DNA from 4 places in the Nissabacter archeti genome. Region 1 is predicted to be linked to each of the others. Evidence: predicted binding sites of a transcription regulator. Region 1 holds the regulator's gene; each other region holds the start of a gene.

Region 1 (8,022 bases):
GATCTCACACGACCGGGATTTCCTCGATCCGATCGTAGACAAAATCCTGCACATTGAGCAGCAGACGCTGAACGAATATACCGGCAACTACTCCTCGTTCGAACGCCAGCGCGCCACCAAACTGGCGCAGCAGCAGTCGCTCTACCAGAGCCAGCAGGAGAAAGTCGCGCATCTGCAAAGCTACATTGACCGTTTCCGCGCCCAGGCCACCAAAGCCAAACAGGCGCAGAGCCGCATCAAAATGCTGGAGCGCATGGAGCTTATCGCCCCGGCACATGTGGATAACCCGTTCCACTTCAGTTTCCGCGCGCCGGAGAGCCTGCCCGACCCGTTACTGCGCATGGAAAAAGTCAGTGCCGGTTATGGCGAGCGCACTATCCTGGAGTCGATCAAGCTGAATCTGGTGCCCGGCTCGCGCATCGGCCTGCTGGGGCGCAATGGTGCCGGTAAATCGACATTGATCAAGCTGCTGGCCGGTACCCTGCAACCGCAACAGGGCGAAATCGGCCTGGCAAAAGGGGTGAAGCTGGGTTATTTCGCCCAGCACCAACTGGAATTCCTGCGTGCCGATGAATCACCGCTGCAGCACCTGAGCCGGCTGGCCCCGCGTGAACTCGAGCAGCAACTGCGCGACTACCTCGGCGGTTTCGGCTTCCAGGGCGATCAGGTCACGGATAAAACCGAACGCTTCTCCGGCGGCGAAAAAGCGCGGCTGGTGCTGGCGCTGATTGTCTGGCAGCGCCCCAACCTGCTGCTGCTCGACGAACCGACCAACCACCTCGACCTTGATATGCGCCAGGCGCTGACGGAAGCGCTGATCGACTTCGAAGGCGCGCTGGTGGTGGTTTCGCATGACCGGCACCTGTTGCGCTCCACCACCGACGATCTCTACCTGGTGCATGGCGGTAAAGTTGAGCAGTTCGACGGTGATCTGGAAGATTACCAGCAATGGCTGGTGGAGCTGCAACGGCAGGAGAGCCAGCAGGATGCCCCGGCCAAAGAGGCCGGCAGCAACAGCGCACAGGCACGCAAAGACCAGAAACGCCGCGAGGCGGAGCTGCGCAGCCAGACGCAACCGCTGCGCAAAAAATTGCTGCAACTGGAGAAGCAGATGGAGAAGCTGGGCGCAGAGCTGGCCGGCGCCGAGGCACTGTTAGGCGACACCGCCCTCTACGACCCGAGCCGCAAGGCCGAACTCACCGCCTGCCTGCAAACGCAGGCGCAGGCGAAGTCCGCGCTGGAAGAGGCGGAGATGGCCTGGCTGGAGATTCAGGAGCAGCTCGAGCAGTTCGACACAGAGTAACCGGCGCGGATGCCGTACAGAGAAGCCCGGCCATGCCGGGCTTTTTTCTGCGCCGTGCATACCGGGCGCGCCTGGCCCTGCGGTTGTGCGATATGATAAACATGATCAGGCTATAGTATTTACCTGACACCAATCCTTACCGCCCCTGCTGATAAAAGAAAAACGTCACGTTATGCATGAAACCTTTCAGGCGATGCGCGGTGCCCGTAACCCGCACCTGCAAACGCTGCTGCCCCGGCTTTACCGGCGGCGCGCCCTGCTTACGCCCCACTGGCAACGGCTGGAATTGCCGGACGGTGATTTCGTCGATCTTGCCTGGAGCGAGCCACCGGAGCAGGCCGCGCACAAGCCGCGCGTCGTGCTGTTCCACGGGCTGGAAGGCAGCTTCTACAGTCCCTATGCGCATGGGCTGCTGCACGCCTGGCAACAGCGCGGCTGGCTGGGCGTGGTAATGCACTTTCGCGGGTGCAGCGGTGAAGCCAACCGTTTGAAGCGTATCTACCACTCCGGCGAAACCGAAGATGCCCGCTTCTTCCTGCGCTGGCTGGAGGAGACACACGGCCGGGTGCCGACGGCAGCGGTCGGCGTCTCCCTGGGCGGCAATATGCTGGCCTGTTACCTGGGTGAAGAGTCGGAGCGCGCGCGGCTCTGCGCGGCGGTGGTGGTCTCGGCACCGCTGATGCTGGAACCCTGCTCACTCAAGCTGGAGCAGGGCTTTTCACGCGTCTACCAGCGTTACCTGCTCGACCAGCTTAAACGCAATGCCGCGCGGAAATTGCAGGCTTACCCCGACACGCTGCCCGTCAGCCTTGAGCAGCTAAAAGCGCTGAAGCGCCTGCGTGATTTTGATGACGCCATTACCGCCCGCGCGCACGGCTTCCACAACGCGCTGGATTACTACCGCCGGTGCAGCGCCATGCCGCTGCTGCCGCGCATTACCACGCCCCTGCTGATTATTCACGCCAGGGACGATCCTTTTATGACCGACGCCGTGATCCCGGATGCCGCCCACCTGCCGGCGAATGTGGAGTACCAGCTGACCGAGCACGGCGGCCATGTGGGTTTTGTCAGCGGCAGTTTTAAGCGGCCGCAAATGTGGCTGGAACAGCGGATCCCCGCCTGGCTGGCCCCCTATTTACAGGAGCCTGAAACATGATTATTCCCTGGAAAGATCTCGACAGTGACACGCTGGATAACCTGATTGAAGCCTTTGTGCTGCGTGAAGGCACCGATTATGGCGAACATGAGCGCACGCTGGCGCAGAAAGTTGAGGATGTGCGCCGTCAGCTGAAAAGCGGCGAGGTGGTGCTGGTCTGGTCTGAGTTGCATGAGTCGGTCAATATTATGCCGCGCGGCCAGTTCCGGGGCGATGCACACGAACAGGGCTGACGTCATACGGTGGCCTGCCGGCACTGGCTGCATACGCATAATTATGATAACACTATAATTAATTATGCTGATTGCACCCTCTGCAGGCACTACCCCTTAACGGAGTTTTGAACACTATGTCAGCCAAACACCCGGTCATTGCCGTCACCGGCTCCAGCGGAGCCGGTACCACCACCACCAGCCTGGCATTTCGTAAAATTTTCCAGGAGCTGAACCTCCATGCCGCCGAACTGGAGGGCGACAGCTTCCACCGCTACACCCGGCCGGAAATGGACATGGCAATCCGCAAGGCACGCGACCTGGGGCGGCACATCAGTTACTTCGGCCCGGAAGCCAATGATTTCGGCCTGCTGGAACAATCGTTTATCCAATACGGGAAAGACGGCACCGGCCGCTCACGCAAATACCTGCACACCTATGACGAAGCGGTGCCTTACAACCAGGTGCCGGGTACGTTTACCCCGTGGCACCCGCTGCCGGAAGAGACGGACGTGCTGTTTTATGAGGGGCTGCACGGCGGCGTGGTCACGGAGTTGCATGACGTCGCCCAGCATGTTGACCTGCTGGTGGGCGTGGTACCGATCGTGAACCTGGAGTGGATCCAGAAACTGATCCGCGATACCAGCGAGCGCGGCCATTCGCGTGAAGCGGTCATGGATTCGGTAGTGCGATCGATGGAGGATTACATCAATTACATCACGCCGCAGTTCTCCCGCACCCACATCAACTTCCAGCGTGTGCCCACTGTTGACACGTCCAACCCCTTTGCCGCCAAAGCGATCCCCTCCCTGGACGAGAGTTTTGTGGTGATCCACTTCCGCGGGCTGGATTCTATCGACTTCCCTTACCTGCTGGCGATGCTTCAGGGATCATTTATTTCGCACATCAACACGCTGGTGGTGCCGGGCGGAAAAATGGGGCTGGCGATGGAGTTAATCATGGGGCCGCTGGTACAGCGGTTGCTGGAAGGGAAGAAAATCATCTGAGGCCGGGCGGCGCAAGAGCCGCCCGGTCAGATTACCCGACAGCGATAATTTCAAAACTGTGGGTGACCGCGGCGGCCTTACCCAGCATCAGCGAGACGGAGCAGTATTTCTCCGCTGACAGATTCACCGCACGCTCCACGGCTTTCTCCGTCAGCCCTTTGCCGGTCACCACAAAATGCAGATTGATCTCCGTAAAGGTGCGCGGTGCCTCGTCACGGCGCGCCGACGTCAGGCGCACTTCGCAATCCCGCACATCATTGCGCCCTTTTTGCAGAATAGAAACCACATCAATGGCGCTGCAGCCGCCCACCGACATCAGCACCATTTCCATCGGGCTTGGCGCTTTATCACCGGCATTGCCGTCCATCAGAACCTGGTGGCCTGAGGCGGATTCGCCCATAAACGTCAGCCCTTCAACCCACTTAACCCGTGCCTGCATACGTCATTCTCCGGTTATTTTCTTAAAACAGCCTACCTTGCCGTACTAAAACAGGCAATCAGGCCGATCTTCATCATGCTGAAGCGAGACAACAGAAGACACCCGGTTCTGGCTGTGATAAAACAAACCCGAAACAAAATGTTCTGTATGGAGCAAGGTCAGGTTTTTAACGGAGCGGCGGGGCTGCCCGATGGTTCCTTTTTGGCCGTTACCTTGCAACATTATCAGACAGTTAATACTCTACAATAATGCATCTCTTTTTAAGAACGCCGTACAGGGAACTCTGAGCCCTGTGATTTTGGGCAGCGATTACAACAGAGGATAAAAGCAAATGGTTCTCGGCAAACCGCAAACAGACCCTACTCTCGAATGGTTCCTGTCTCATTGTCATATTCATAAATACCCTTCCAAAAGTACGCTGATTCACCAGGGTGAAAAAGCCGAAACGCTCTACTACATCGTAAAAGGCTCGGTCGCCGTGCTGATTAAAGATGAAGAGGGCAAAGAGATGATCCTCTCTTACCTCAACCAGGGGGATTTCATCGGTGAACTTGGCCTGTTCGAAGAGGGCCAGGAGCGCAGCGCGTGGGTACGCGCCAAAACAGCCTGTGAAGTGGCGGAGATTTCCTACAAAAAATTCCGTCAGCTGATCCAGGTTAACCCGGATATTCTGATGCGCCTCTCCTCGCAGATGGCGCGCCGCCTGCAGGTCACGTCAGAGAAAGTCGGCAATTTAGCGTTCCTGGACGTGACCGGCCGGATCGCGCAAACCTTGCTGAACCTGGCCAAGCAGCCGGATGCCATGACGCACCCGGATGGTATGCAGATCAAAATCACCCGTCAGGAAATTGGCCAGATTGTGGGATGCTCCCGCGAAACGGTTGGCCGTATCCTAAAAATGCTGGAAGATCAGAACCTGATCTCCGCCCACGGTAAGACGATTGTCGTTTACGGCACCCGTTAACCTCTCGTAAAAACGGCGCATACGCGGCCCGCCCGCGCTGCGCCGTTGTCTTTGTGAGCACCCATGTGGCGTAGGCTTATCTACCATCCTGAGGTCAATTACGCGCTCAGACAAACGCTGGTACTTTGTCTGCCGGCGGCGATTGCCCTGCTGTTCGGCCAGCTGCAAACCGGCCTGCTGTTCTCCCTGGTCCCTGCCTGCTGCAACATCGCCGGCCTCGATACCCCGCACAAACGTTACTTCAAACGGCTGGCCATCGGCGGCACCCTGTTCGCGGTGTGCAGCCTCGTGCTGCAATTGCTGCTGCTCTATGCCCACTGGCCGCTGCCGCTGATCATGCTGACGCTGGCGCTGCTGCTCGGCGTGACCGGGGAGATAAGCCCGCTGCACGGCCGCCTGCTGAACGGTACCCTGGTGGCGGCCATTTTCACCCTGAGCATGGCCGGGACGGCACCGCTGTGGCAGGCACCGGGCCTGTTTGTGCTCGGGACAGTCTGGTACGGGCTGTTTACCTGGGGCTGGTTCCGCCTGTGGAAAGAGCAGCCGATGCGCGAAAACTTAAGCCTGCTCTACCGTGAACTGGGGGAATATCTGGAGGCGAAATACAGCCTGCTGACCCAGCATACTGACCCGGAAACCGCGCTGCCGCCGCTGCTGAAACGCCAGCAGAAAGTGATGGAGCTTATCGTCCAGAGCTACCAGCAGCTGCACATGCTTTCCAGTGAAAATAACCCGCACAATAAACAGCTGTTCCGCACCTTCCAGGTGGCGCTGGATCTGCAAGAGCACATTACCGTCAGCCTCCATCAGCCGGAAGAGGTGCAGAAGCTGGTGGCGCAGAGCCAGGCAGAAGCGATAATCCGCCGCAATGCGGAAGTGATCGCCCAGCGGCTGCGGATGGTGGCGGACGACATCCTCTACCATCGCCGCCCCGGGCCGTTCGCGATGGACAAAGAGCTGCAGGCGCTGGAGAAGCTCGCCAACCGTTACCAGGACAACCCGGTCGGCCGCTTCTGCTATTACCACTTCAGCCGTATCGCCCGCCTGTTGCAGACCCAGCGCCCGCTTTACCGCCGTGATCTGATGGCGGCCCAGAACCGCCTGCCGTTCTGGCCGGCGCTGCGCCGCTATCTGTCGTGGAAATCGATGTCACTGCGCAATGCGGCGCGCGTGGGAGTGATGCTGGCGACCGGCAGTACCCTCGGCCTGTTCTTTGACCTGCCCAAACCTTATTGGATTTTGCTGACCGCCCTGCTGGTCATTCAGAACGGTTATAACGCCACCCGCGTGCGCATCCAGCACCGGGCAGTCGGCACGCTGGCCGGGCTGGTGATTGCCGCCGGGGTGCTGCACCTGCAATTGCACCAGGGCATTATGCTGGGCCTGATGGTGCTGATTATGCTGCCCTCCTATCTGGTACTGCGCAAAAACTATGGGCTGGCGATGGTCGGGCTGACCGTCACCGCCGTGTACACCCTGCAACTGGTGACGCAGAACGGCATTAATTTCCTGATCCCCCGCCTGGTGGATACCCTGCTCGGCTGCGGGCTGGCGCTGGGCAGCACCATATGGCTCTGGCCGCAATGGCAGAGCGGATTGCTGCGGGAAAATGCCTACCAGGCGCTGGAAGCCGATCAGGAGGCCATCCGCCTGCTGTTGCAGGAAAACCCTGACCCGGCGAAGCTGGCCTATACGCGCGTAATGGCCAACCAGGCACATAACACGCTGTACACCTCGCTGAATCAGGCGATGCAGGAGCCGGGCTTTAACTCCCGCTACCTGGCGGACATGCGCCTGTGGGTGATGCACAGCCAGTCGATTGTGGAACACCTCAACGCGATGACGATCCTGGCGCGTGAGCATGACATGCTGTCGGCAGAACGCGCGCAGGCGTATCTGGAAACCAGCGAAATCGCCATTCAGAGCTGTCAGCAGCGGCTGATGTATGACGGCCCGGCTGAGGGCAGCCAGAACCAGCGCCCGCTGTTCCGCGCACCGGAGAGCGAGCCTGACATGCCGGTCACCGAGATGGAGCGCCATCTGCAACGTATCATCTCCCACCTCAGCGTGATGAATACCATTTCATCGCTGGCCTGGCCGCAGCGCCCGCACCACGGCATCTGGCTCAGCCGCCACCTGAAACAGGACAAAAAAAACCGCCCGGAGGCGGTTACACAAGACGAAGAGACCGCTACGCGCTAATGACGGTGGCGATCGCTTTCTCCAGCCGGGCCATGCCCTCTTTGATATCGTCAAACTCAATCACCAGGGACGGCGCAAGGCGCATCACATCCGGCCCGGCGTTCAGCAGCATCAGCCCATGCGCCGCGGCCGCCATCAGAATATCGCGTGCTTTGCCGCGGTACGCGTCATTGAGTTCAGCGCCGATCAGCAGCCCCATGCCGCGCACCTCTTTGAACACCTGATATTTCTGGTTAATGGCCTCAAGTGCCTGCAGGAAATGCTGGCGGCGCTCCTCAATCCCTGCCAGCACCGCCGGGGTGTTGATGGTATCCAGCGCCGCTTCAGCCACCGCACAGGCCAGCGGGTTGCCGCCATAGGTGGTGCCGTGGGTGCCGACCGTCATCGCCGAGGCGATTTCATGGGTGGTCAGCATCGCGCTGACCGGGAACCCGCCGCCCAGCGCTTTGGCGGTGGTCAGGATGTCAGGCGTCACGCCGTAATTCATGTAGCTGAACAGCTTGCCGCTGCGGCCCATGCCGCTCTGCACCTCGTCAAACACCAGCAGGGCCTGATGCTCGTCACACAACGCACGCAGCCCCTGTAAGAAGGCCGGGTCGGCCGGGGTGACCCCGCCCTCGCCCTGGATTGGCTCAACCACAATGGCGCAGGTATGGTCATCGATCACTGCTTTCACGGCATCAAGATCGTTATACGGCACATGGACGATGTCTGCCGGCTTCGGGCCGAAGCCATCGGA
Region 2 (8,022 bases), on a different contig from region 1:
GCCACGTCGGCATCTATTTCGGCATGAAAGCGCCGATGATGCAGACTGAAGAGGGGCAGATTGAGGAGTCTTATTCTATCTCCGCCGGGCTGGATTTCCCGTCCGTCGGCCCGCAGCACGCCTACCTGAACAGCATCGGCCGCGCCGAGTATGTCTCGATTACCGATGAGGAGGCGCTGGACGCCTTCAAGGCGCTCTGCCGCAGCGAGGGAATTATCCCGGCGCTGGAGTCCTCCCATGCGCTGGCCCATGCGCTGAAAATGATTAAAGAGAACCCGGAGAAAGAGCAACTGCTGGTGGTGAACCTCTCCGGCCGCGGCGACAAGGATATTTTCACGGTCCATGACATTCTGAAAGCACGGGGAGAGATTTGATGGAACGCTATCAGCAACGTTTTGCGGCGCTGGCCGCCCGCCGGGAAGGCGCGTTTGTGCCCTTCGTGACCCTTGGCGACCCGAACCCGGAACTCTCGCTGGCGATTATCGACACGCTGGTGGAAGCCGGGGCCGATGCGCTGGAACTGGGCATCCCGTTCTCTGACCCGCTGGCGGATGGCCCGACGATCCAGAATGCCGCCCTGCGCGCCTTTGCCGCCGGGGTGACGCCGACCCGCTGCTTTGAGATGCTGGCGGCGATCCGCGAAAAGCACCCGGACATCCCGATTGGCCTGCTGATGTACGCCAACCTGGTGTTCCACAAAGGGATTGATGCTTTCTACCAGCGCTGCGCCGAGGTGGGCGTGGATTCGGTGCTGGTGGCGGATGTGCCGATCGAGGAGTCCGCGCCGTTCCGCGCGGCCGCCCTGCGCCACAACATCGCGCCGATCTTTATCTGCCCGCCGAATGCCGATGATGACCTGCTGCGCGAGGTGGCTGCCCACGGCCGCGGTTACACCTACCTGCTGTCACGCGCCGGGGTGACCGGCACCGAGCAGCGCGCCCAGTTGCCGCTTGGGCACCTGATCGACAAGCTGACCGAATACCAGGCCGCGCCGCCGTTGCAGGGCTTCGGCATCTCCGAGCCGTCACAGGTGCGGGACGCGCTGAATGCCGGGGCCGCCGGGGCGATCTCCGGCTCTGCCATCGTACGCATCATCGAGCAGTACCATGAGCAGCCGGAGGAGATGCTGCGCCGTTTGGCCACCTTCGTCACTGACATGAAAGCCGCTACCCGCGCCTGATCCCCCACGCCTTACCGTTTCGTGCGGTAAGGCGTTATTTGTGCTGCTTATTTCCCCGCTGGATTTGTCTAACCCTCATCTATGCACCAAACTGATTGAACCTGCGCCCGTAACGGCCGATTGGCTGTGGCAAAGGATGATTCCTTTATTTGGCATGGAGAGTGGACATGAAGATAGTCAAAGCCTTATCTGCACTGTGTATGGCGCTGATGGTTGCGCTGACCTTGTCTGCCTGCGCACCGACGGCAAAATCGGAAGGCACCGGCGGTTACCTGGATGACACGGTCATCACTACCAAGGTGAAATCTGCCCTGCTGGCGGATGACACCCTGAAATCGACCGAGATCAATGTCGAAACCTTTAAAGGCCGGGTGCAGTTGAGCGGCTTCGTCAGCTCGATGGCCGACGCCAGCCGCGCCGTTCAGGTGACGCGTAAAGTGACCGGTGTACGCTCGGTAGAGAACGCGATGCAGATCAAATAGCCGTTTTGCCGTAAAGAAACAGAAAAGGCGCACCCCGGTGCGCCTTTTTCTGCCTGATGAAACGCGGCCTCTCAGAAGCGGTAACCGGCACCAAACATAAAGACCCACGGGTCGATGCGGGTGTCGATACTCTGGTGGGCATCCCCGGCATTGAAGCGCGCCTTGGTTTCAATATTCATCCACCAGACCGACATGTTCAGCAGCCAGTGCTCATTGAGGTTATAGTCCAGCCCCGCCTGCCCGGCGATGCCCCACGAATCTTTCAGGCTGAGGTCGCTGAGGCCCGCCGCTTTGCCGGTGTCGTTGAATTTCTCGTCAAAGAAGGTGGTGTAGTTCACCCCGACGCCCAGGTAGGGGCGCAGCGCGTCCTGTTTGCTGCCGAAATAGTATTGCGCCATCAAGGTCGGCGGCAGTTGCTTGACTTCGGCAAGGGTGCCGGTGGATTGCAGGCCAATTTTATGTTTGAACGGCGTGGCCGCCAGCAACTCAACGCCGATGTTGTCGGTCACCAGGTAGCTGAAGGTCAGCCCCAGTTGGGTGTTGTTATCCACATCGAAAGGGCCAAGCCCCAGCACATTGTCTGACCCTTCCGTTGGCCGCACCGTGGCGGTTCCGGCGCGCACGATGAAATCCCCTGCCTGATGCGCCGACGCGATGGCCGGCAGTGCCGCTGCCGCCAGCAAAACCCAGGATGCCTTGTTCATTCTCCTCTCCTTTGCCTGAATATATTTCCGTGAGAAATGTTTATGGTTTTTACATTCATATTTCGTATAGGCGCGCATCATTGCATTGAAAAGATGAGGATTCCATCCCGATCAATTTACCCGGATACATTAAAAAGCAATGAATTGATCCAGATCAAAAACACCTGTTTTTATCGGCGCTTTTTCCGGCCTGAAATTTCTGTTGCCAAAAAACGGGGCCGTGAGTAACGTGCTCTTTCCCCGTGTTTTTGGTTCGAAACCGTAAGGAGTCGGTGGGTAATCAAGATGAGCGAATCCCTTAATCCCTGCGTTAGCTGTGGCGCGTGCTGCGCCTATTTCCGTGTCTCCTTTTATTGGGCCGAAGCCGAAGACGGCGGCGGGCTGGTACCGGTTGACCGCACGGAACCTCTCACCCCGTTTCTCCGCTGTATGCAAGGCACCAACAGTAAATCGCCGCGCTGCACGGCCCTTGAGGGCGAGATAGGCCAGTCAGTCTCCTGTTCCATTTACCTTAACCGGCCCACCCCGTGCCGGGAGTTTGATCAGTCTGGTGAAAACGGTGTCGCCAATGAGGCGTGCGACCGGGCGCGGGCGCGCTATGGCCTGCCGCCGCTCCCGGTGGTGCCGGTCAGCCTGCTGCCGGCGGCAATGCCGGATGCGGGGTGCCACACAGCCACGTAACAGGTTACAATCAGTGTCTTATTGTGATTTTGATTGTTGCCAAGGAGTTTCCATGCCCATCACGGCCAGTACGTTGTACCGTGACAGTTTCAACTTTATGCGTAACCAGCTGGCCAGTATCCTGCTGCTGGCGCTGCTGACCGCATTTATTACCGTGCTGCTGAACCAGGCCTTTATCCCGGATGCCGACCAGCTCAACATTCTGGCCAACGCGGAGAGTGACCTGGCCTCGACGGCCGGAATGGGGCTGCAGGAGATTATCCAGCAGATGACACCGGAGCAGCAGATCGTATTGCTGAAGGTGTCTGCGGCGGCGACCTTCTCCGCGCTGGTGGGCAATGTGCTGCTGGCGGGCGGGATGCTGACGCTGATCCGGCTGGTGTCTGAACGTCAGCCCACCAGCGCGCTGCGGGCCATTGGGGCCTCGGCCCCGATTCTGCCGCGTATGCTGCTGCTGATGTTCATCTGTACCCTGCTGATTCAGCTGGGCATGATGCTGTTTATCCTGCCGGGTGTGCTGATTGCGATTGCGGTGTCACTGGCCCCGGTGATTGTTGCCAGTGAGCGGGTCGGCGTAATGGGCGCGTTGCGCCTCAGTGCGCGGCTGGCTTACGCCAACATCCGTCTGGTTGTCCCGGCGATGATGCTGTGGCTGGCGGCCAAATTGCTGCTGCTGTTTCTGGTCAGCCACCTCACGGCCCTGACCCCGACGGTGGCAACCGTGGTGCTGACGGCGCTGAGCAACGTGGTCTCGGCCATGCTGCTTGTCTACCTGTTCCGTCTCTATATGCTGTTACGCAAGTAACCAGGATGGAATGGCAAGGGCACCTGCGGGTGCCCTTTTTTCTGCCTGCCCGGCACCGTTTGCGCGCCCGGCCGGTGGTACACACGCCCCGCTGAATCCGGTATAGTCGGCCAATCGGTTTAACATGGAATAATGTATGAAGCAGTTTCTGGATTTTCTTCCACTGGTTGTGTTTTTTGTGGTTTACAAGCTGTATGACATTTACGCCGCCTCCGGCGCATTGATCGCGGCGACCGCGCTGGCACTGGTTTTCACCTGGGTGAAATACCGTAAAGTTGAAAAAATGACGCTGATCACCTTCGCGATGGTGGCGGTGTTCGGCACGCTGACGCTGGTCTTCCATGACGATCTGTTTATCAAATGGAAAGTCACGGTGATTTATGGGCTGTTTGCCCTGGCGCTGCTGATAAGCCAGTGGGTGCTGCGCAAGCCGCTGATCCAGCGGATGCTGGGGAAAGAGCTGACGTTGCCGGACAGCGTCTGGAACCGGCTCAACAGTGCCTGGGCGCTGTTCTTCCTGCTGTGTGGCCTGGCTAACATCTATGTGGCGTTCTGGCTGCCGCAGAGCGTCTGGGTGAATTTCAAGGTGTTTGGCCTGACGGCGCTGACGCTGGTGTTTACCCTGCTGAGCGGCCTCTATATCTACCGCCATATGCCGGATGACCAGAAACACCCGCAAGAGCCTAAAAAATAAGTGGCCTGCCCCTGCCGGTCCGGCAGGGATTTACTTTCTTAGTGTGAAGCAATCCCATGAGTGAAAAACAGAGTTTACCCAACGGCGAGCTGGTGCTGCGTACGCTGGCGATGCCGGCAGACACCAACGCCAACGGCGATATTTTCGGCGGCTGGCTGATGGCGCAGATGGACATGGGCGGCGCGATCCAGGCCAAAGAGATCGCCGAAGGCCGGGTCGTCACGGTGCGCGTGGACGGCATGACCTTCCTGAAGCCGGTGGCAGTGGGTGATGTGGTGTGCTGCTATGCGCGCTGTATCCGTACCGGGCGCAGCTCGATGACCATCAATGTGGAAGTGTGGGTGAAGAAGGTGTCGTCTGAGCCATTGGGCCAGCGCTACCGCGCCACCGAGGCGGTGTTTACCTACGTGGCGGTGGACGATCAGGGCAAGTCCCGCCAGTTGCCCGCCGGGAAGGATAATTTCCGCGTCGGCAGCGACAGCTGACCGGTTCCAGCTCTGAGCCCCATCAAAAAGCCACGGCCTGCGCCGTGGCTTTTTTTCGTTTACTGGATGCTGCTGCCGCCATTGATTTTAAACACAATGGTTACCACCAGATCTTTACCGGGCTTCGCTTCGTAACGCCATTTGCGCATCGCCTGTTTGACTTCGCGCTCAAACATGTTGCGCGGCTCCGCAGACAAGATGCGCACGTTACCGACGCTGCCGTCACTCTCCACATCAAACTGGACTTTAACCCGCCCTTCCAGCCGCAGCGCAAACGCACGTTGGGGGTAAGTCGGCTGGCCGCGCTGCAAGGGACGCGGCCCCTGGGCCACTGTTGGCTGCGCGGCCGCGGCCGGGGCTGATTTTGCCGGTGACGGCGTGTTGGCCGTCTGCTTAAACGGGGAAGCGTCCGGTTTTTCCTGCCGCTCTGCGGGTTTCACCACCTCTTTTGGCCGTGGTTTCGGTTTTGGTTTTTCAACCTTTTTCTCAACCGGTTTTGGCTTCGGCTTCTCAATGGTCACCGCTTTCGGCGGGGGCGGCGGCTCAGGTTCCGGCTCCGGCTCTGCTTGCGGTTCCGGCGGTGCAGGCTCCGGTTCCACCGGCGGCGGCGGCTCCACGGCTTTCGGCGGCGCAAAATCCGCCGGGTTCACCATCGTGACGCTGATCGGTGCTTCCTGCTTAGGCGGCAAGGTGACCTCCTGATTAAAGGAGGCGTAAAGCAAACCGCCCACCACGGCACTATGCAATCCAACCGAGAGCACAACCGGGAGCGATATCCTGCGGGCAAATGAGAAGGTTTTTGGCGGCATAATGATTCATTTTCCTCTGAAGCCGCAAGTTTAAATGCAAATAGCAATCATATTCAATAAGCAGCAGGAAACTCTTCTGCCTTACGTCGCTAAAAAAACGATAAATCTTATTTTTTCAGCAAGTTATTAACAGAAGAGGAAAATTAACCCTACAGAAGTTACGTTCTGTTAACGTGAGCCGGCTGCCCTGGCGCGGCAGAGCGCACGTTAATCCCTTCCCGCCGCCCCCGATTTTCAGCTATGGTAGAACCCTGTGCAGCTTAATGATTTGAAAGGTGAAATATGCTCTATCTGTTCTATTGCGAAGATCATCCTGACACGCTGGCCAAACGCCAGGTTGCCCGGCCGGAACATCTGGCACGTTTACAGGCCTTGCATGATGCCGGGCGCCTGATTGTTGCCGGGCCGCATCCGGCCATCGACAGCAACGATCCGGGCGAGGCCGGGTTCAGCGGTTCCACGATTATTGCGGAATTTGATTCGCTGTCTGACGCGCAGGCCTGGGCCGATGCCGAGCCTTATCTTGCCGCCGGGATTTATAAGTCAGTGGTGGTGAAGCCGTTCCGCCGCACCTTTTAAGCAGGCGGGCCTGTTTCACGCAGCCTGGCCCTGAAAGCAAAACAGTCCCGTCAGGGACTGTTGTTTTCTCAGTAATTCACCGCATTAAGCACCATGCGACGCAGCAGCTGATGGTGGTTTACCGCACGGATCCGGTAGATGTGCCGGTAGCGACGCGATTGCGCCTCCAGCCAACGGCTGCGGCGGCGTTGCTGTTGACGCAGCATCCGCCAGCGTCCCACTTCATTTCTGGTGCGTTTCATGACAATAATTTCTCAGTTCTGGGGTGACAGGGGCATTATAGGGATTTCATTTTGTGATCCAAGTCTAAAAATGCTGCGCTAATTCCCTGCTTTTTCTCAGTCTTTTCCCGCAGCCCCCGGCATACGCGGCGTGACGCCCACCGTGCCCGGAGGTCTGATCACTTTGCGCCGCTTTATGTGGGACAAAAGGTTTCACCTTTCGTTAACTCTGCGTAAACTCAGTAAAACGGCTTGCGAACAGGATTTTTCGCCCTTATGACAACATTTTATACAGTGATCAGTTGGCTGATGGTATTTGGCTATTGGTTACTGATTGCCGGGATCACCCTGCGGATTTTGATGAAACGCCGGGCAGTGCCGTCGGCCATGGCCTGGCTGCTGATTATCTACATCCTGCCGCTGGTAGGGATTGTGGCGTATCTCTCCTTCGGGGAGCTGCACCTGGGGAAACGCCGCGCAGAACGGGCCAAGGCGATGTGGCCCGCCACGGCCCGCTGGCTGAGTGAACTGAAACAATCCAAGGATATTTTTGCCACGGAGCACAGTGAAGTGGCCCTGCCGCTGTTTCAGCTGTGCGAGCGCCGCCAGGGCGTGCCGGGGGTGAAAGGCAACCAGTTGCAGCTGTTGACCACCTGTGATGACACCCTGAAATCGCTGATCCGCGACATTGAACTGGCGCGCCATAATATTGAGATGGTGTTTTACATCTGGCAGCCGGGCGGACTGGTGGATCAGGTAGCGGAATCGCTGATGGCGGCGGCCCGCCGCGGCATCCATTGCCGGTTGATGCTCGACTCGGCCGGCAGCCTGCAATTTTTCCGCAGCCCCTACCCGGCCATGATGCGCAATGCCGGCATCGAAGTAGTGGAAGCGCTGAAAGTGAACCTGTTCCGTGTGTTCCTGCGCCGCATGGACCTGCGCCAGCACCGTAAAGTGGTGTTGATCGATAACTATGTGGCTTACACCGGCAGCATGAATATGGTGGACCCGCGCTACTTCAAGCAGGATTCAGGCGTCGGCCAGTGGATTGACCTGATGGCACGCATGGAGGGGCCGGTCGCCACAACGATGGGCATCGTCTACTCCTGTGACTGGGAGATCGAAACCGGCAAGCGTATTCTGCCGCCGGAGCCGGAATCGACCATTATGCCGTTTGAGCAGGAGAGCGGGCACACTATCCAGGTGATCGCCTCCGGCCCCGGTTTCCCTGAGGAGATGATCCATCAGGCGCTGCTGACGGCAGCCTATTCCGCACGTGAACAGCTGATCATGACCACGCCCTATTTCGTGCCGAGTGACGATTTGCTGCATGCCATCTGTACCGCCGCCCAGCGCGGGGTGGAAGTCAGCATCATTGTGCC
Region 3 (8,022 bases), on a different contig from region 1:
GGGCTGGTGCCCTGCGTCATCCGTTTATCGGTTTTGGGGAATGTTTCGGTGAGGTGGCATGTTTCAGCGAGGTGGAATGTTTCGGTTGTTCAGCATCGCTGGCTGCCTGAGCCTCCGAGCCTCAACCGAGCAGGGCCTGCCGGCGCGCCGGCCCTGCACCCGCGGGCATAAGTGCCGCATGTTAATTTTAATGGGTAACGTGGCATGTTTCGGTTGTTCAGCATCGCTGGCTGCCTGAGCCTCCGAGCCTCAACCGAGCAGGGCCTGCCGGCGCGCCGGCCCTGCACCCGCGCGCTTTCGGTGCCCCGGCTGAATCATTGCCCGCGTAGCGGGTCCCTTCGTTTCACCTCCGGGCTTTTCGGGCCGGTGCAGACACGCTCCCGGCGTGACTGCACCTCTCGCACACGTCGTGTGTGCTCGCCCGGCCCTGCGGCTCACTCAGCAATGATTTTTACGCCCCCACCAGACTGCAAACCTTTTGGTATGTCAGGAAAGGGTAGGGGGAGTCTTATATGTTCTGTGTTTCTCTTCCTTCAGCCTGTCTCAATATCCCTTTAGTTGCCGGTGTTGATTAAAAAATCTTCCCTTGTTACCCCAAATTCAACTTTTTCTAAGTAACCGATTGCGCAACCGTTAAAAATCCGTATCTTTACGGCCATTAACGATATGTGAGCAAGATCACGAAACAAATGCATAACATTGCAACTCAAATTGACATTTGTTGACACAATCGCGTATTAAGTTACGAAATCATGACACTTAAGAATGTTCTGAAGTTCCGGCGGTAAACCGGTCGCGGAATGTTTGACAGCAATGATCGTTAATGACGCTGCCGCCGCGGGTTTTGTTGGTTGACACCTCCCCAACCCGGCAGGGAAACGCCCCCCTTCACGCACTGGTAACCACAATGAAAAATCGTCTTTTCGCCGCGGGCGCGTTGATCGCCCTCTCTTACAGCGCTACCGCTTTGGCTGAATCCAATGTCGGGTCCAGCGATCAGGGGGAATACCTCTCTGACTGGTGGAAACAGAGCGTCAATGTGGTGGGCAGCTATCACACCCGCTTCGGGCCGCGGCTGAATAACGATATCTACCTGGAATATGAAGCTTTCGCCCATAAAGACTGGTTCGACTTCTACGGCTACCTCGATGTGCCGAAAACGTTCGGCGCAGGCAACAGCAACGATACCGGCATCTGGGACAAAAACGGCTCACCGCTGTTTATGGAGATTGAACCGCGCTTCTCCATCGACAAACTCACCGGCACTGACCTGAGCTTTGGGCCGTTCAAAGAGTGGTACTTCGCCAACAACTATATCTTCGACCTCGGCCCGGACAGCGATAACCGCCAGAACACCTGGTATATGGGCCTCGGCACCGACATCGATACCCATACCCCGCTGAACCTCTCGCTGAACGTCTATGCCAAATACCAGTGGGAAAACTACAGCGCCGCCAACGAAAACAGCTGGGACGGCTACCGCTTCAAGGTCAAATACTTCCTGCCGCTGGGCGACCTGTGGGGCGGCCACTTCAGCTACATCGGCTTCACCAACTTCGACTGGGGTTCTGACCTCAACGAAAACGGCAACAAGTCCCGGACCAGCAACTCCATCGCTTCCAGCCATATCCTGGCGCTGAACTACGCCCACTGGCACTACTCTGTGGTGGCGCGTTACTTCCATAACGGCGGCCAATGGCAGGACGGCACCGAGCTGAACTTCGGCAACGGCAACTTTGACGTCAAGTCCACCGGCTGGGGCTACTACGCGGTGATCGGCTACAGCTTCTGATCCCCGTTCCCCTGCCCGCAAAACCCGGCTCCGGCCGGGTTTTCTGTTTGTTGCGCGAAAAACAACCAAAACGATGCGCGACCCCGCCCGCCGGTTATGGCATAATGCGCGCCTCATCACATTCCCAGACAAGAGCGAGCGTTGTGTTAAGTACTAACAACATCACCATGCAATTCGGCAGCAAGCCGCTGTTCGAAAATATTTCCGTCAAATTTGGCGGCGGCAACCGTTACGGCCTGATCGGCGCCAACGGCTGCGGCAAATCCACCTTTATGAAAATTCTCGGCGGGGATCTGGTGCCGAGCAGCGGCAACGTGTTCCTTGATCCGAACGAACGCCTGGGTAAATTGCGCCAGGACCAGTTCGCCTACGAGAATTTCTCCGTGCTGGACACCGTGATCATGGGCCACGACGAACTGTGGCAGGTGAAAGAAGAACGCGACCGCATCTACGCGATGGCCGAGATGAGCGAAGAGGACGGCTACAAAGTGGCTGACCTGGAAGTGGCCTACGGTGAAATGGATGGCTACACCGCCGAAGCCCGCGCCGGTGAATTGCTGCTGGGTGTCGGCATCCCGGTAGAACAGCATTACGGCCCGATGAGCGAAATCGCCCCCGGCTTCAAACTGCGGGTGCTGCTGGCGCAGGCGCTGTTCTCCAACCCGGAGATCCTGCTGCTCGACGAACCGACCAACAACCTGGACATCGACACCATCCGTTGGCTGGAGCAGGTGCTGAACGAACGTAACAGCACCATGATCATCATTTCGCACGACCGTCACTTCCTGAACATGGTCTGCACCCACATGGCTGACCTGGACTACGGCGAGCTGCGCGTGTATCCGGGCAACTATGACGAGTACATGACTGCCGCCACCCAGGCGCGTGAGCGCCTGCTCTCTGACAACGCCAAGAAAAAGGCACAGATTGCCGAACTGCAATCCTTTGTCAGCCGCTTCAGCGCCAACGCCTCCAAATCCAAGCAGGCCACCTCGCGCGCGCGCCAGATTGACAAAATCCAGCTCGATGAAGTCAAAGCCTCCAGCCGCCAGAACCCGTACATCCGCTTCGAGCAGGACAAAAAGCTGTTCCGTAACGCGCTGGAAGTGCAGGAACTCTCCAAAGGGTACGATGAGGGGCTGCTGTTCAAGAACCTCAACCTGATGGTGGAAGTGGGCGAGAAAGTCGCGGTACTGGGCGCGAACGGCATCGGTAAAACCACGTTGCTGAAAACGCTGGTGGGTGACATCGAGGCCAATGCCGGGACGGTGAAATGGTCTGAAAACGCCAACATCGGCTACTACGCGCAGGACCACGCGGAAGATTTCGACGTGGACATGACGGTCTTTGACTGGATGAGCCAGTGGAAGCAGGACAAAGATGACGAGCAGGCGGTGCGCGGCATCCTCGGCCGCCTGCTGTTCGGCCAGGACGACATCAAGAAAAAGGTCAAAGTGCTCTCCGGGGGTGAAAAGGGCCGTATGCTGTTCGGTAAGCTGATGATGCGCAAACCGAACGTGCTGATCATGGACGAACCCACCAACCACCTCGACATGGAGTCGATCGAGTCACTGAACATGGCGCTGGAGATGTACGAAGGCACCCTGATCTTCGTCTCCCATGACCGGGAGTTCGTCAGCTCGCTGGCGACCCGCGTGCTGGAGATCACCCCGAACAAGGTTATCGACTTCGGCGGCACCTACGAAGACTACCTGCGCAGCCAGGGCATCTACGCCTGATTTTACGCGCACAAAAAAGCCGGGCATCTTGCCCGGCTTTTTTTATGGCGGCGATTCAGGCCCGGCTTACAGGTGCCACACCCGGCTCTCCACGCCATCCACCCGCAGGCGGCGGGTTTCACCCGGCGGCAGGGTCAGGGCAATCTCTTGCCAGGCAGGCTGGTAACGGCCTTTGCGCTGGAAGGTGAGCTGGATCTCGGTGGCGGTGCAGGCCATTTCCCATGTCAGCCACAGCGCGTCACCTTGCTGGTAGCCCCAGGATTCGCCGTCATCCTCAAACAGGCTGCCGTGGGAGACGCCTTCTCCCCGCAGCGGGTAGAGTTTCAGCTCACGCACGCTGTCGGCCTGGGCGTCCACATGGGTGAGGCGGGCGCTGTGCGGCAGGGCGGCCCCGGCGCGCACCAGCAGCGGCAGCCGCTCCAGCGGGGCATCCAGCGTCACCTGCTGGCCGCCGCTGAACCACTGGCCGCTGTGGTAGTCATACCAGCCGCTGTGGTTGTCCGGCAGCCACAGGCTGCGTTGGCGTTGCCCCGGCTCCACCACGCTCGCCACCAGCAGATCGCGCCCCAGCATAAACTCATCGCATTCCGCAAAGGTCTGCGCGTCATGCTCATGGTCGAGGAAAGTCGGCCGCAGCATCGGCTCGTCATCCGCGTGGGCCTGCCACAACAGGGTGTAGAAATAGGGCAGCAGCCGGTAGCGCAGCTCAATCGCCTCGCGGATCGCCGGGGTCACCGCCGGGTACATCCACGGCTCGTTGACGGTGTGGTCATCATTCCAGGAGTGGATGGTAAAGCGCGGGTGCATCACGCCGTTCTGTACCCAGCGCACAAACAGTTCCGCCCCCGGTTTGTCGCCGGAGAAGCCGCCGACGTCGTGGCCGACGTTGTACAGCCCCGACAGGCTCATGCCGACGCCCATGCGGGTGTTGTAGCGCAGCGTCTCCCAGTTGGTGCGGTTGTCGCCGCTCCAGGTCTGCACGTAGCGCTGCATCCCGGCGCAGCCGGAACGGGAGATCAGGTAGGGGCGTTTGTGCGGCGTGAACGCCTGCTGCGCCTCCATTGACGCACGCATCATCAGCAGCGGCATCACCGGGCGGATATGCTTGATGGCGATCTCGCGGCCGAACCCGTGGCAGCGCGCCTCGCCGTCCCACACTTCATATTCGTTGTTGTCATTCCAGGTGGAATCGATGCCTTTTTCCAGCAGTTGTTTGGTCACGCCCTGCTGCCACCAGGCCACGGCATCCGGGTTGGTGAAATCAAGGTGTGAGCCTTCGTCATCCCAGAAACTGGAGCGCTCCGGGCAGGCCTGCTCTGAATCCCGGATGAACAGCCCGCGCTCCGCCACTTCCTGGTAACGCGGGTGATCCTGCAACAGGCACGGCTTGATGTTGGCCGCCAGTTTCAGCCCGGCGTCATGGAACGCCTGCGTCATTACTTCCGGCTGCGGCACTTTCTCATAGTTCCAGTTGAACACGTAGCGCTTGTTGTTGATCGAGGTATAGCCGGAGGAGAGCTGGAACGAGTCGCAGGGGATCGCCTGCTCGCGGCAGAGGCGGATAAAGTGCATCAGCTGCTGCTGGGCGTCCGGCGCGTCGGTGTAGTGCATGGTGGAACCGCTGTAGCCCAGGCTCCATTTTGGGCCGAACAGCGTTTTGCCGGTCAGGCGCACAAAGGCTTTGGTGACATCCAGCACCTGCGGGCCGAGGAACAGGTAGTAGTCGATATCACCCGCTTCCGCCTGCCAGCGGCGGAAAGGCAGGTGATAGTTATCCAGCTCGTTGCCCAGGTCGAGCCAGCAACTGCTGAGGTTGTCATAAAACAGCCCGAAACTGATGTCCGGCCGCCGGGTGATGGTAAACGGGATGTGTTTGTAGAGCGGGTCAGTGGAGGCGGCGTTGTAGCCCATCGCGTCCAGGTTGCGCATCTCATAACGTTTGCCGGTGCGCTGCAACGGCCCGGCTTTCTCACCCAGCCCGTAATAGGCTTCCTCTTTGAAGCGGCGCTGGTAGTGCGCCACGCCGTCACCGTGGGCGTTGAGCAGGTAAGCACTGGTTGGCCGGTCACTGGCCAGCAGCTGCCACGCCCCGGCCTCATCCCGGTAGTGCCACTCCAGCCACAGCGGCTGGTGCACCGTCACGCGCAGTCTCTCTGTGCTGAGGCACAACGTCCCGTCCTGCTCCTCCAGGGTGAAGCCCGGCAGGGCAAAGCCCGCCACGCTCTCCCGCGCGCGGCCTTCCCACGGCACATCGCCATCCGGGGCGATGCTCCAGGTGCGATCCAGGGCCAGCTGGTTGCGGCGTTTAATCAGCACGCGGAACAGGCCGGTATCCAGCACATAGAGGCAGAGGCGGTGGCTGCCGTCGACGGCTAACTCAACGTGGTGGTCATCGGCGGTCAGCAGTGACCAGTTTTTCAGCGTTTTCATCGTTACATTCCCTTTCAGGCACGCGCGGTGCGGCGTTCAGCAATAAAGGCGATCAGGAAGACCGCGCCAATCAGGTCAAAGAAACCCATGGCAATAAACAGGGGGTTGAAGCCAATCTGGTCAGCGGTGACGCCGATCAGCAAGGAGAACAGGAAACTGGCGATCCAGGCGGCCGAGCCGCGCATCCCGTTCACGGTGGCCATCTGCCCGCGGTCAAAGGAGTCCACCACCAGTGCGCTCAACATGCAGGAGATGATCTGGTGGCCGAAGCCGCCGACCGAGATCAGGGCGATAGCGACATACGGATCTTCCGTGGTGGCGACCAGCGCCAGGGAGAGCATCAGGAACGCGCCGGTCACTGAGCTGGCCACCACCGAGTTGGTGCGGGTGCAACCAAAGACGCGGACGTAGAGTTTGGTCAGGTAACCGCTGGCCACGCTGCCGAGGTCGGCGGCCAAAAACGGCAGCCAGGCGAACATGGCGATCTGTTTGAGGTCCATGCCGCGCTCATTGGCGAGGTAGAGCGGCACCCAGAAGCTCAGCACCGCCCACGCCGGTTCGGCCATGAACGCCGGGATGGCGATGCCGTAGAAGCGTTTGTTTTTTGCCACGGTTTTCAGCGCAGTGATAAACGGCAGCTTCACCGCCGGCGGCTCGTTATCCTGCTTGATGAACGTCAGCTCATCTTTGCTCAGGCGCGGGTGCTGCTCCGGGTTATGGTAGAACAGCCACCAGAGCACCACCCAGGCCAGCGCCAGCCCGCCGGTAAACATAAACGCACCCTGCCAGCCAAACGACACATGGGCGAAGTAGACGATCGGCGGGGCCAGCATCGCCCCGACAGAGAAGCCCACGCCCGCCCAGCCTGCCGCAATCGGCCGCTCTTTTTTCGGGAACCACTCGCCGATGGTTTTGGCGTTGGCCGGGGTGGCGGCGGCTTCCGCACCGCCCATAAAGAAGCGCAGGATCGCCAGGTGCAGCCAGCTGCCGGCCCCGGCGTGCAGTATACAAACCACCGCCCAGACGGTGGCGCAGATCAGGAAGCCGAGCTTCAGGCCGATCACGTCAATCAGCCAGCCGCAAATCGGCTGGAACAGGGTGTAGGCGAGCTGGAAGGCCCCGACGATCCAGGAGTATTGCTCCGTGGTGATACCGAGGCTGGTTTTCAGTTCCGGCGCGAGGATGCCGAGCGAGTTGCGGGTAATGTAGTTAATGGTGACGCCGAGCAGAAACAGCACCAGCACCCACCACCGCAGGTGACGGAAAGTGCGCTTCGCCGTAACGGCGGCCACATCCTGATTTATGCCATGACTCATTCTTGTTCTCCACGTAGGTGCGGTAGCATTCGGAATTGGTATAACAGCATTTAGCAAGGGGGTATTTATTTAATGCTTTGAATATTCTGTGTTTTATAGGAATTTTTAGAGTAAGCAGAACAAAAGGTGTTCGACAGATTGAGCCTAATCGAGTTATAAACTGACCAACAGCGGATTTTCTGCAAATTTTTTCACCACGCCGGAAAACAGCCGCCAACCATCGCGGCAAAGCAGATAAACACGGGCATAAAGGTGGGTGAAAATTTTTTCATCGGCAAATCAGGCACAGATCACAAAATGGATAAAAAGCTAAAAATCACTGAGATCGCGGCGCAAACCGGCCTGTCGATCAGTACGGTCTCGCGGGTGCTGGCCGGGAAAGCCAACACCAGCGACACGGCGCGGCAGAAAGTGCTGGCCTGTGCGCAGGCGCAGGGGGTATTGCAGGGCATGGCGGCCGGGCGGCTGCTGATCAACAGCCTGGTGGTGTTTGCGCCGCAACGGGCGTTTGATGAGCGGTCAGATGTGTTTTATTACCGGGTGATGCAGGGCATCAGCCAGGCGCTGGCCGCGCATGAGGTGCGGCTGCGCTACTGCCCGCTGGAGGAGCTGGGCAGTGACGCCAACCTGTTCCTGAGCAAAATGCATGACGCCGCGACGGAAGCCGCGATCCTGATCGGTATTGATGACCCGCACATCCACGATCTGGCGGCGGACATCGGCAAGCCCTGCGTGCTGATCAACT
Region 4 (8,022 bases), on a different contig from region 1:
ACTCGCTGGCATTGGCGCGGCGGATAACCTCCTCTTCCGTACTGAAGCGCAGGCAGGCCGCCAGCGGGCCGAATGTCTCTTCGTGGGCCACCTGCATCTCGTCGGTGACATCCGCCAGCACCGTGGGCTGGTAGAAGTTGCCGCCCAGCGCGTGGCGCTCGCCGCCGGTGATGACCCGCGCGCCTTTGCCCAACGCGTCGCTGACGTGCTGTTCCACCTTTTCAACCCCTTTCGGCTCAATCAGCGGGCCGACCACCACGCCTTCGTCCATGCCGTTGCCGACTTTGAGCTTTTTCACTGCCTCCGCGAGGCGGCTGACGAATTCATCATAGATGCCGTCCTGGATATAGAAGCGGTTGGTGGCGACGCAGACCTGCCCGCTGTTGCGGAATTTGTTGGCGATCGCCCCCTGCACCGCCAGTTCCAGGTCGGCATCCTCAAACACGATGTAAGGCGCATTGCCGCCCAGCTCCATCGAGACTTTTTTCATGGTCTCTGCCGCGTTGCGGACCAGCGTTTTGCCCACTTCCGTGGAGCCGGTGAAGGAGATTTTACGCACGGTTTTGCTGGCCATGATGGCGTCGCTGATGGCATGGGTGTCACCTGCCACACCGTTCAGCACCCCTTTCGGCACCCCGGCGCGGTCTGCCAGTTCCAGCAACGCAAAGGCAGAGAGCGGCGTATTGTTGGCCGGTTTAATCAAGCCGGTACAGCCTGCCGCCAGCGCCGGGCCGAGTTTGCGCGTCAGCATCGCCAACGGGAAATTCCACGGGGTGATGGCGGCGACCACGCCAATCGGCTCACGGGTTGCCAGAATGCGCGCGCCGGGTTTGGTGCCGGGGATAATCTCGCCGTTGGCGCGTTTCGCCTCTTCGGCAAACCACTGGATGTAACTGGCGGCGTAGTCCACTTCGCCCAGCGCCTCTTTCAGCGGTTTGCCCTGCTCCGCCACCATCAGCTCGCCCAGGAAAGGTTTGTTTTCCTGAATCAGCTGATACCAGCGGTAAAGGATTTCCGAGCGTTCTTTGGCGGTTTTGCTGCGCCAGGCCGGGAAGGCCTCCGCGGCGGCGGCAATCGCGGCGTTGGTTTCCGCTTCACCGGCTTTCGCCACATTGGCGATGACCTCACCGGTAGCCGGGTCCTGCACCTCAAAGGTCTCACCGGCCTGCTGCCAGACGCCCGCCACAAAGTAGCCGGTTTTGAATAAGTCGTTTTTTTTCAGGCTGTCATAGCGCGCCATACTCTTCTCCTGATGCACACACGGCCTCAGCGCCGCGTGAAAAATAAAGCAGTCCAGCTAAGTATAGCGGTTTCTCATGGCATGGAGATGACGCGCCAATTCAGCCATCATTGCCTTTAATATCATCCAGTTATTGCTTCATCGCAAAAGGCGGGCAAAAAAAAGCCAGACCGGCGTCTGGCTTGGTTATCACGCGCTGAGCAGCGCATTTTCATATTTGTGCAGCATGTCTGCCAGCCGCTTCACCGGTTCGGTGACGTGGCGCGGAGCCTGGTAGTGCACCAGTTTTTGCTGGTACTCATTCAGCTCTTTCAGCAACCGGTCGTAGTAGTAGCGGCGCTTGACGTCATTGGTGGCGGTAACCACATGGTCGGCAGTGTTGCGGATCTGCTTATGGAACGCCGAGAGCTCCTCATTCACCGGGATTTCCGCCTGCCGCATCCGCTGGTGCGCGATGATCAGCGTCAGCGCCAGCCGGTATTTGGCGATGTCATTCGGGAACATCACCAGCAACTGGTTAAGCTGCTGATAGAGCGCCGGTAAATGGTTTTCACGGCGGCGTGACGCCTTGGTGGTCAACGCCGACACCGCGCTGCTCATCAGCCGGTTCAGCAGCGTGCGGCCGGTACGCTCTTTGGATTTATCGCGGATCAGCAGGATCACCACCAGCGCCACCCCGGCACCGATAAACTGGCCGGTGGCGTTATCGAGGAAGCTGGTGACGTTGAACGTCATCGGGTTGCTCAGCACCAGGATGTTGATGCTGCCCGCCAGCAGGCCCAGGGTGCCGAGCCGCCGCTTCTGCACTTCAATGCCGCAGATAAAGGTCAGCACGCCGAGGCACAGGCAGAGCAGCAATACGCTCTGCTGGGTGGCGGGCAGGATCAGCATAAAGTAGAGCGAGCCGACCGGGATCGCCACCATCATGCCCAGCACGAAATCCATCGCCATCATGCGCGGGTTCGGGGTGCGCATCGCCAGGGCGGTGACCACGCCGATGATGACCATAAAGCCGCTGCCGGACGTCCAGCCGGTCCAGAGCCAGATCAGGCTGCCCGCGGCAGTGGCCGCAAAGGTGCGCAGGCCGTTGATCATCGCGTGGTAACGCTCGGCGGAAGGGGTTTTGATCACCACTTCATCGCTCAGCACGCCCTCTTCCACATTGTTGATGCTGCTGTTGGTGCGTACGCCTTTTGCCAGCAACAGATAGCGCGAGGCGGCCCCGACCCAACTGGTGACGGTGACCGGCGCGCTGGCGTTGTTTGTCAGCAGGTGGCGCAGCACTTTCATCCGCTTATGCACCTCCGGCAGGGTGTCGGCCGGTTCATCAAACAGGCTGCGCACGCTGGCGGAGATCTCTTCCGGGTGGTTCAGCAGGATGAAATAGGTTTCGCACGCCTGGGTGATAAGCGTCAGCGACAGGGTATGCAACGCCCGCAGCCGCCGGTTGGCGCGCCCCCAGCGGGAGGATTCCATCATCAGGTGGTTGCGCATCCCGTTCAGGGCATTGGTGTTTTTCACCAGATCGCCCCAGGCTTTGTCCACGGTTTCCCGTTCGGCAGAACCGAGGCAGAGCTGCATCAGCCGGTATTGGTCCACCAGCAGTTTCTCCACCAGCCGGTCGATGTCCGCTTTGATGGAGCGCGGCGAGAACAGCAGATCGGCGATCACGGCACTGACGATCCCCAGCACAATTTCACTGCACCGCTCCACAGCGAACTGCGGGGTTTGCAGCGGGGTATTGGCAGAGGTGACGACGATAATCAGCGCGGTATAACCGGCCAGCCCCAGCGCGTAGGAGTTTTCCACCCGCACCAGTGATGACCACCAGGTACAGAAACCGGCCCAGATGCAGCAGAGCAGCAGCATCACCACCGGCGCGCGGATGGTGGCGATCATGATCACCAGCGCCGCCAGGCAGCCGATAAAGGTGCCGATGATCCGCAGCCAGCCGCGGTGGCGGATCGCGCCGGAGAACGGCTCGCCGCCGGCGACAAACGCCGGGCCGGCCACCACGATCGCGGCGGTCATCGCTGACCAGCGCGGCGTCACCAGCTCCAGATGGAAGCCGAGGATCAGCGCAAACAGAATGGCAAAAGTGAGCTTGAGCGCAAACCGCATCCGCGGAAAGGGAAACTCAACGTTGAGGCTTTTCATCGCTGCCCCTTAGCCGAACTCGCGCAAACGGTGCAGGAACTGCACAAACGGCGACTCCGTGGTCACGTCACGGTCATTGGTACCGGTTATCACCACCGTGGCCGTGGTGCCCGCCGGGTACGGGTGCGCCTGGTCAGCGGCATCCAGCCGGATGCGCACCGGCACGCGCTGCGCCAGGCGTACCCACTCCAGGTTGGAGTCCACGGTCGCCATGCCTTTGCTGTCCGGCGTGCTGCTGCTGTTATTGACCCCGGCGGCGATGCTGTCCACGGTGCCGTGCATGATGCGGTTACTGCCGAGCGGGGTGATTTCCACGCGATCACCGATATTCACCTGCGGCAGCTTGGTCTCTTCCATGTAGGCCAGAATGTAGAAGGTGTTTTTCTTCACCAGCGCCACGGCAGTCGAGCCGCGGGTGATGTAGTCCCCACCGTGCACGTTCAGGTTGGTGACCCAGCCGTCCGCCGGCGCTTTCACGTCAGTACGTTCCAGGTCGAGCTTCGCCAGGTCACGCGCGGCCACCGCTTTCGCCAGCTGGTGCTGGGCGGTTTGCAGCGAGTTGTTGGACTGGTCGATCTCCTCCTGCGACATCGCCTGGACACCCAGACGCACGCGGCGGCCCGCCTCACGTTTCTTCTCCGCCGCCAGCGCCTGGTAGTAGGCCACGTCGGCTTCGGCCTCTTCCAGCGCCTGCTGGTAACGCGGCTTGTCGACGGTGAACAGGATCTGCCCGGCTTTCACCAGCTGGTTATCTTTCACCGGCACATCGGTAATCAGCCCGGTGACGTCCGGTGCAATCCCCACCACATCGGCGGTGAATTTGGCATCGCGCGTCCACGGCGATTCGGTATAGAACACCCAGGCGCGGAAAATCGCGATGGCCGCGAGGATGACCAACAGCAGGGTGATCGCAATACGAATTATTTTTATAGAAAGGGTTTTCACAGCGACCTCAGACAAAGAGACAAGAAATCAGATAGAACAGACAGCAGTACAGCGCTGTATTGAACAGTGCAGGGTGCCAGACAAAATCATAGATCCCGGTGGGTTGCAGCAGCCGCCGCAGAATGAAAAACAGCGCCAGGGCGGCGAGTATTTCGAAAAAAACCGGGGGAAACGATAATCCGAAAATCACCATTACCGGAAGCAAACTCATCATTTATTCCTTATTGTTTACTCTGCCGGGCTAATACCTCACCATACCGCGCCGGTGCTTCAGCTATTTTAGGCAATATCCGGCACCTTCCACTGGGGAAGCGCAGGAAGGCGTTAAGAAAAAGTAAGCTGAAAGCAGTGCGGAGGTGTCGCGAGGAGAATTGATTGACTACAGATTCGCCCAATCAAAGGCACTTCACCCGTGGGACTATGGTAGCGTTGTTGTTATCAGTCTATCTACCTTATGTGATCTAAATCACTTTTAAGCCAGAGTGAATAATGGAACGACTCAAGCGCATGTCCGTGTTTGCCAAAGTAGTGGAGTGCGGCTCGTTTACCGCCGCGGCGCGCCAGCTGGAAATGAGTGTCTCCTCCATCAGCCAGACCGTCTCCAAACTGGAGAATGAGTTGCAGGTGAAACTGCTGAACCGCAGCACCCGCAGTATCGGCCTGACCGAGGCAGGGAAGATTTACTATCAGGGCTGCCGCCGTATGTTGCAGGATGTGCTGGAGGTGCATGAGCAGCTTTACGCCTTCAATAACACCCCGACCGGCACGCTGCGCATCGGCAGCTCCTCGACCATGGCGCAGAATGTGCTGGCGAACATGACCGCCGACATGATGCGCGAATACCCCGGCCTGACAGTAAACCTGGTGACCGGCATCCCCGCGCCGGATTTGATTGCCGACGGGCTGGACGTGGTGATCCGCGTCGGTGCGTTGCAGGACTCCAGCCTGTTCTCAAAACGCCTGGGCTCCATGCCGATGGTGGTGTGCGCCGCGCGCAGCTACCTGAACCAGCACGGCACGCCGGAGAAACCGGCCGACATCGTCAATTTCTCCTGGCTGGAATACAGCGTGCGGCCCGACAGCGAATTCGAACTGATCGCCCCGGAAGGGATCACCACCCGCCTCAGCCCGCACGGGCGTTTTGTCACCAATGACTCGCAGACCATGATCCGCTGGCTCAAGGCCGGGGCGGGCATCGCCTATGTGCCGCTGATGTGGATTATTGATGAGATTAACGCCGGTGAGGTGGAGATCCTGTTTGCCCGCTACCACTCTGACCCGCGCCCGGTGTACGCGCTCTATACCGAAAAAGACAAGCTGCCGCTGAAAGTGCAGGTGTGCATCAACTACCTGACGGAGTATTTCAACCAGGTCGGGACGCTGTTCAAGCAGTACCGTGAGCAGAAGCCGCTCGAGGAGTGAAGGCCGGAAAGCAGACTGCCCGCAGGCGCGGGCAGTCGGTGTGTATCAGGAGACAGGATTACGCGGTGCCGCCGACGGTGAGGGTGTTGAGTTTCAGCGTCGGCTGGCCAACGCCCACCGGCAGGCTTTGCCCCTCTTTGCCGCAGACGCCGACGCCCTTGTCGAGCGCCAGATCGTTGCCGACCATCGAAATCTGTTGCATCGCCTCGATGCCGGAGCCGATCAGCGTCGCGCCCTTCACCGGTTTGGTGATGCGCCCTTTCTCAATCAGGTAGGCTTCTGAGGTGGAGAACACGAACTTGCCGGAGGTGATGTCCACCTGGCCGCCGCCGAAGTTCGGCGCATAGAGGCCATACTCCACGCTGCTGATGATCTCTTCCGGCGTGGACTGCCCGGCCAGCATGTAGGTGTTGGTCATGCGCGGCATCGGCAGGTGCGCGTAGGACTCACGGCGGCCGTTGCCGGTCGGGGCCACACCCATCAGGCGCGCGTTGAGTTTGTCCTGCATGTAGCCTTTCAGGATGCCGTTCTCGATCAGCACGTTGTACTGGCCCGGCACGCCTTCGTCGTCAATCGCCAGCGAGCCGCGCAGCCCCTGGAGGGTGCCGTCATCCACCACGGTGCAGAGTTCAGAGGCCACCAGCTCGCCCATCTGGCCGCTGAATACCGAGGTGCCGCGACGGTTGAAGTCCCCTTCCAGGCCGTGGCCGACCGCCTCATGCAGCAGCACGCCCGGCCAGCCTGCGCCGAGCACTACCGGCATCGCCCCGGCCGGGGCCGCGACGGCGGAGAGGTTCACCAGCGCCATACGCACCGCTTCGCGCGCCCAGGCTTCCGCCCGCACTTCGCCGTTTTCGTTCTGCAGGAAGAAGTCATAACCGAAACGCCCGCCGCCGCCGCTGGAGCCGCGCTCGCGTTTGCCGTCCTCTTCCACCAGCACACTCACGGAGAGCCGCACCAGCGGGCGCACGTCCGCCGCCAGCGTGCCGTCGGTGGCCGCCACCAGCACGGTTTCATACACGCCGGTCAGGCTGGCGCTGACTTCCTGCACGCGGCGGTCAGCGGCGCGCGCCGCCTTGTCCACCCGGTGCAGCAGGGCGATTTTCTCTTCACGCGGCAGGCTTTGCAGCGGGTCGAGCAGCGGGTAAAGCGCGGTGTGGTTGACGGCGCCCAGCGTATGAATTTTGCCGCTGCCGTTCTCACGCACGATGTTACGTGCCGCCTGGGCGCTCAGGTTCAGCGCGTTCAGCGTCAGTTGGTCGGCGTAGGCGAAGCCGGTTTTCTCACCGCTGACGGCGCGCACGCCGACACCCTGGTCGATGTTGTAGGAGCCGTCTTTGATGATGCTGTCTTCAATCACCCAGGCTTCATGGTAACTGGACTGGAAATAGAGGTCGGCATAGTCGAGGCGACGCTCAGCCAGTTGACCCAATACCGAGGAAAGGTCTTGGTGCGTAAGGTTGTTCGCAGTAAGTAACTGCTCACTAGCAAAGGCCAGGCTCATAGTATCTTCACTCATTGTTATAGGGTTCCGGTGCGGCGCACCGGATTCGGGGATGTTGCGCCCGGCTACTTCGCCCCGGCCGCTTTCGGCTCGCGCAACACCTCATTAATCTTGGGTTGATCCAAGTTACCACTGATGTGGTAACGGATCAGGGAGATTTTGTTCCAGAGCGGTGCCAGCGCTTTGGTGGCGGCAAACACCGCCGCGCCAATCACCGGGTTTATCACAAACGCGGTGGCCACCCCCACCGTGGCGGAGATTTCCGGCGCGATCACCGCTTCCATCTCAATCTGCCGGCGCACCAGATCCACCTGCCCGTTCATGGCGATGTCAGCGGCCAGCCCATCCACCAGCAGGTCATCCGTGTGCAGCACGCCATCCTTGATCCAGATAGTGGATTTAATGGAGTCGAAATAGAAACCTTTACCGAAGGTATCACTAAAATCAAGCTGCAACTTGCGCAGCAGGGCATCGAAACTGATCAGCCGCAGCAATTGCCCGGCGCGGCCGCCGCCGAGATCGGCGATTTCCCCTTTGCCCAGCGCGCTGTTCAGCGTGCCGTTCAGCGTCGGGATGGATGGTTTCCACGGTTCGCCCTGCCAGTGCAGATCAAACGCCACATTGAACGGCGCGGCTTTCAGCGGGGTTGAGAGGCCAAGCCAGGCGGCGGCTTCATCAATTTTCTCGCCCTGCAATGTCCCTTTCAGCCCGGTACGCGATCCGGCGCTGCCCTGTTGCCACTGGCCGTCCACCG

Evidence for each region. Region 1 encodes CRP, which controls carbon source genes, mostly activating them, when cyclic AMP is high. Its sites were predicted from a motif close to ATGTGANNNNNNTCACAT; they were not measured.
Region 2: ompW (outer membrane protein OmpW) is a predicted target of CRP. The motif match lies at 2,509-2,526, and genes of this name have one in related genera.
Region 3: JK232_RS12385 (ABC-F family ATPase) is a predicted target of CRP. The motif match lies at 1,897-1,914, and genes of this name have one in related genera.
Region 4: aaeR (HTH-type transcriptional activator AaeR) is a predicted target of CRP. The motif match lies at 4,797-4,814, and genes of this name have one in related genera.

The regions. Positions count from the first base shown of each region.
Region 1 is NZ_JAERKB010000002.1:344,176-352,197, reverse strand. Features, by position in the region: gene JK232_RS04320 (ABC transporter ATP-binding protein) at 1-1,303, shown strand, start outside; gene JK232_RS04315 (hydrolase) at 1,476-2,459, shown strand; gene JK232_RS04310 (YheU family protein) at 2,456-2,692, shown strand; gene JK232_RS04305 (phosphoribulokinase) at 2,809-3,678, shown strand; gene JK232_RS04300 (OsmC family protein) at 3,710-4,117, opposite strand; gene crp (cAMP-activated global transcriptional regulator CRP) at 4,449-5,081, shown strand; gene JK232_RS04290 (YccS/YhfK family putative transporter) at 5,145-7,283, shown strand; gene argD (bifunctional acetylornithine/succinyldiaminopimelate transaminase) at 7,273-8,022, opposite strand, start outside.
Region 2 is NZ_JAERKB010000009.1:175,466-183,487, reverse strand. Features, by position in the region: gene trpB (tryptophan synthase subunit beta) at 1-374, shown strand, start outside; gene trpA (tryptophan synthase subunit alpha) at 374-1,180, shown strand; gene JK232_RS14650 (BON domain-containing protein) at 1,348-1,662, shown strand; gene ompW (outer membrane protein OmpW) at 1,734-2,366, opposite strand; gene JK232_RS14640 (YkgJ family cysteine cluster protein) at 2,652-3,047, shown strand; gene JK232_RS14635 (YciC family protein) at 3,100-3,852, shown strand; gene JK232_RS14630 (septation protein A) at 3,989-4,546, shown strand; gene yciA (acyl-CoA thioester hydrolase YciA) at 4,603-5,031, shown strand; gene JK232_RS14620 (energy transducer TonB) at 5,091-5,840, opposite strand; gene JK232_RS14615 (YciI family protein) at 6,123-6,419, shown strand; gene JK232_RS14610 (YciY family protein) at 6,488-6,661, opposite strand; gene cls (cardiolipin synthase) at 6,917-8,022, shown strand, end outside.
Region 3 is NZ_JAERKB010000008.1:141,286-149,307, forward strand. Features, by position in the region: gene JK232_RS12375 (DMT family transporter) at 1-1, shown strand, start outside; gene JK232_RS12380 (nucleoside-specific channel-forming protein Tsx) at 908-1,792, shown strand; gene JK232_RS12385 (ABC-F family ATPase) at 1,936-3,531, shown strand; gene JK232_RS12390 (glycoside hydrolase family 31 protein) at 3,598-5,961, opposite strand; gene JK232_RS12395 (MFS transporter) at 5,976-7,277, opposite strand; gene JK232_RS12400 (LacI family DNA-binding transcriptional regulator) at 7,575-8,022, shown strand, end outside.
Region 4 is NZ_JAERKB010000011.1:125,259-133,280, reverse strand. Features, by position in the region: gene JK232_RS16310 (NAD-dependent succinate-semialdehyde dehydrogenase) at 1-1,240, opposite strand, end outside; gene aaeB (p-hydroxybenzoic acid efflux pump subunit AaeB) at 1,430-3,397, opposite strand; gene aaeA (p-hydroxybenzoic acid efflux pump subunit AaeA) at 3,407-4,342, opposite strand; gene aaeX (p-hydroxybenzoic acid efflux pump operon protein AaeX) at 4,350-4,553, opposite strand; gene aaeR (HTH-type transcriptional activator AaeR) at 4,832-5,764, shown strand; gene tldD (metalloprotease TldD) at 5,823-7,268, opposite strand; gene yhdP (AsmA2 domain-containing protein YhdP) at 7,334-8,022, opposite strand, start outside.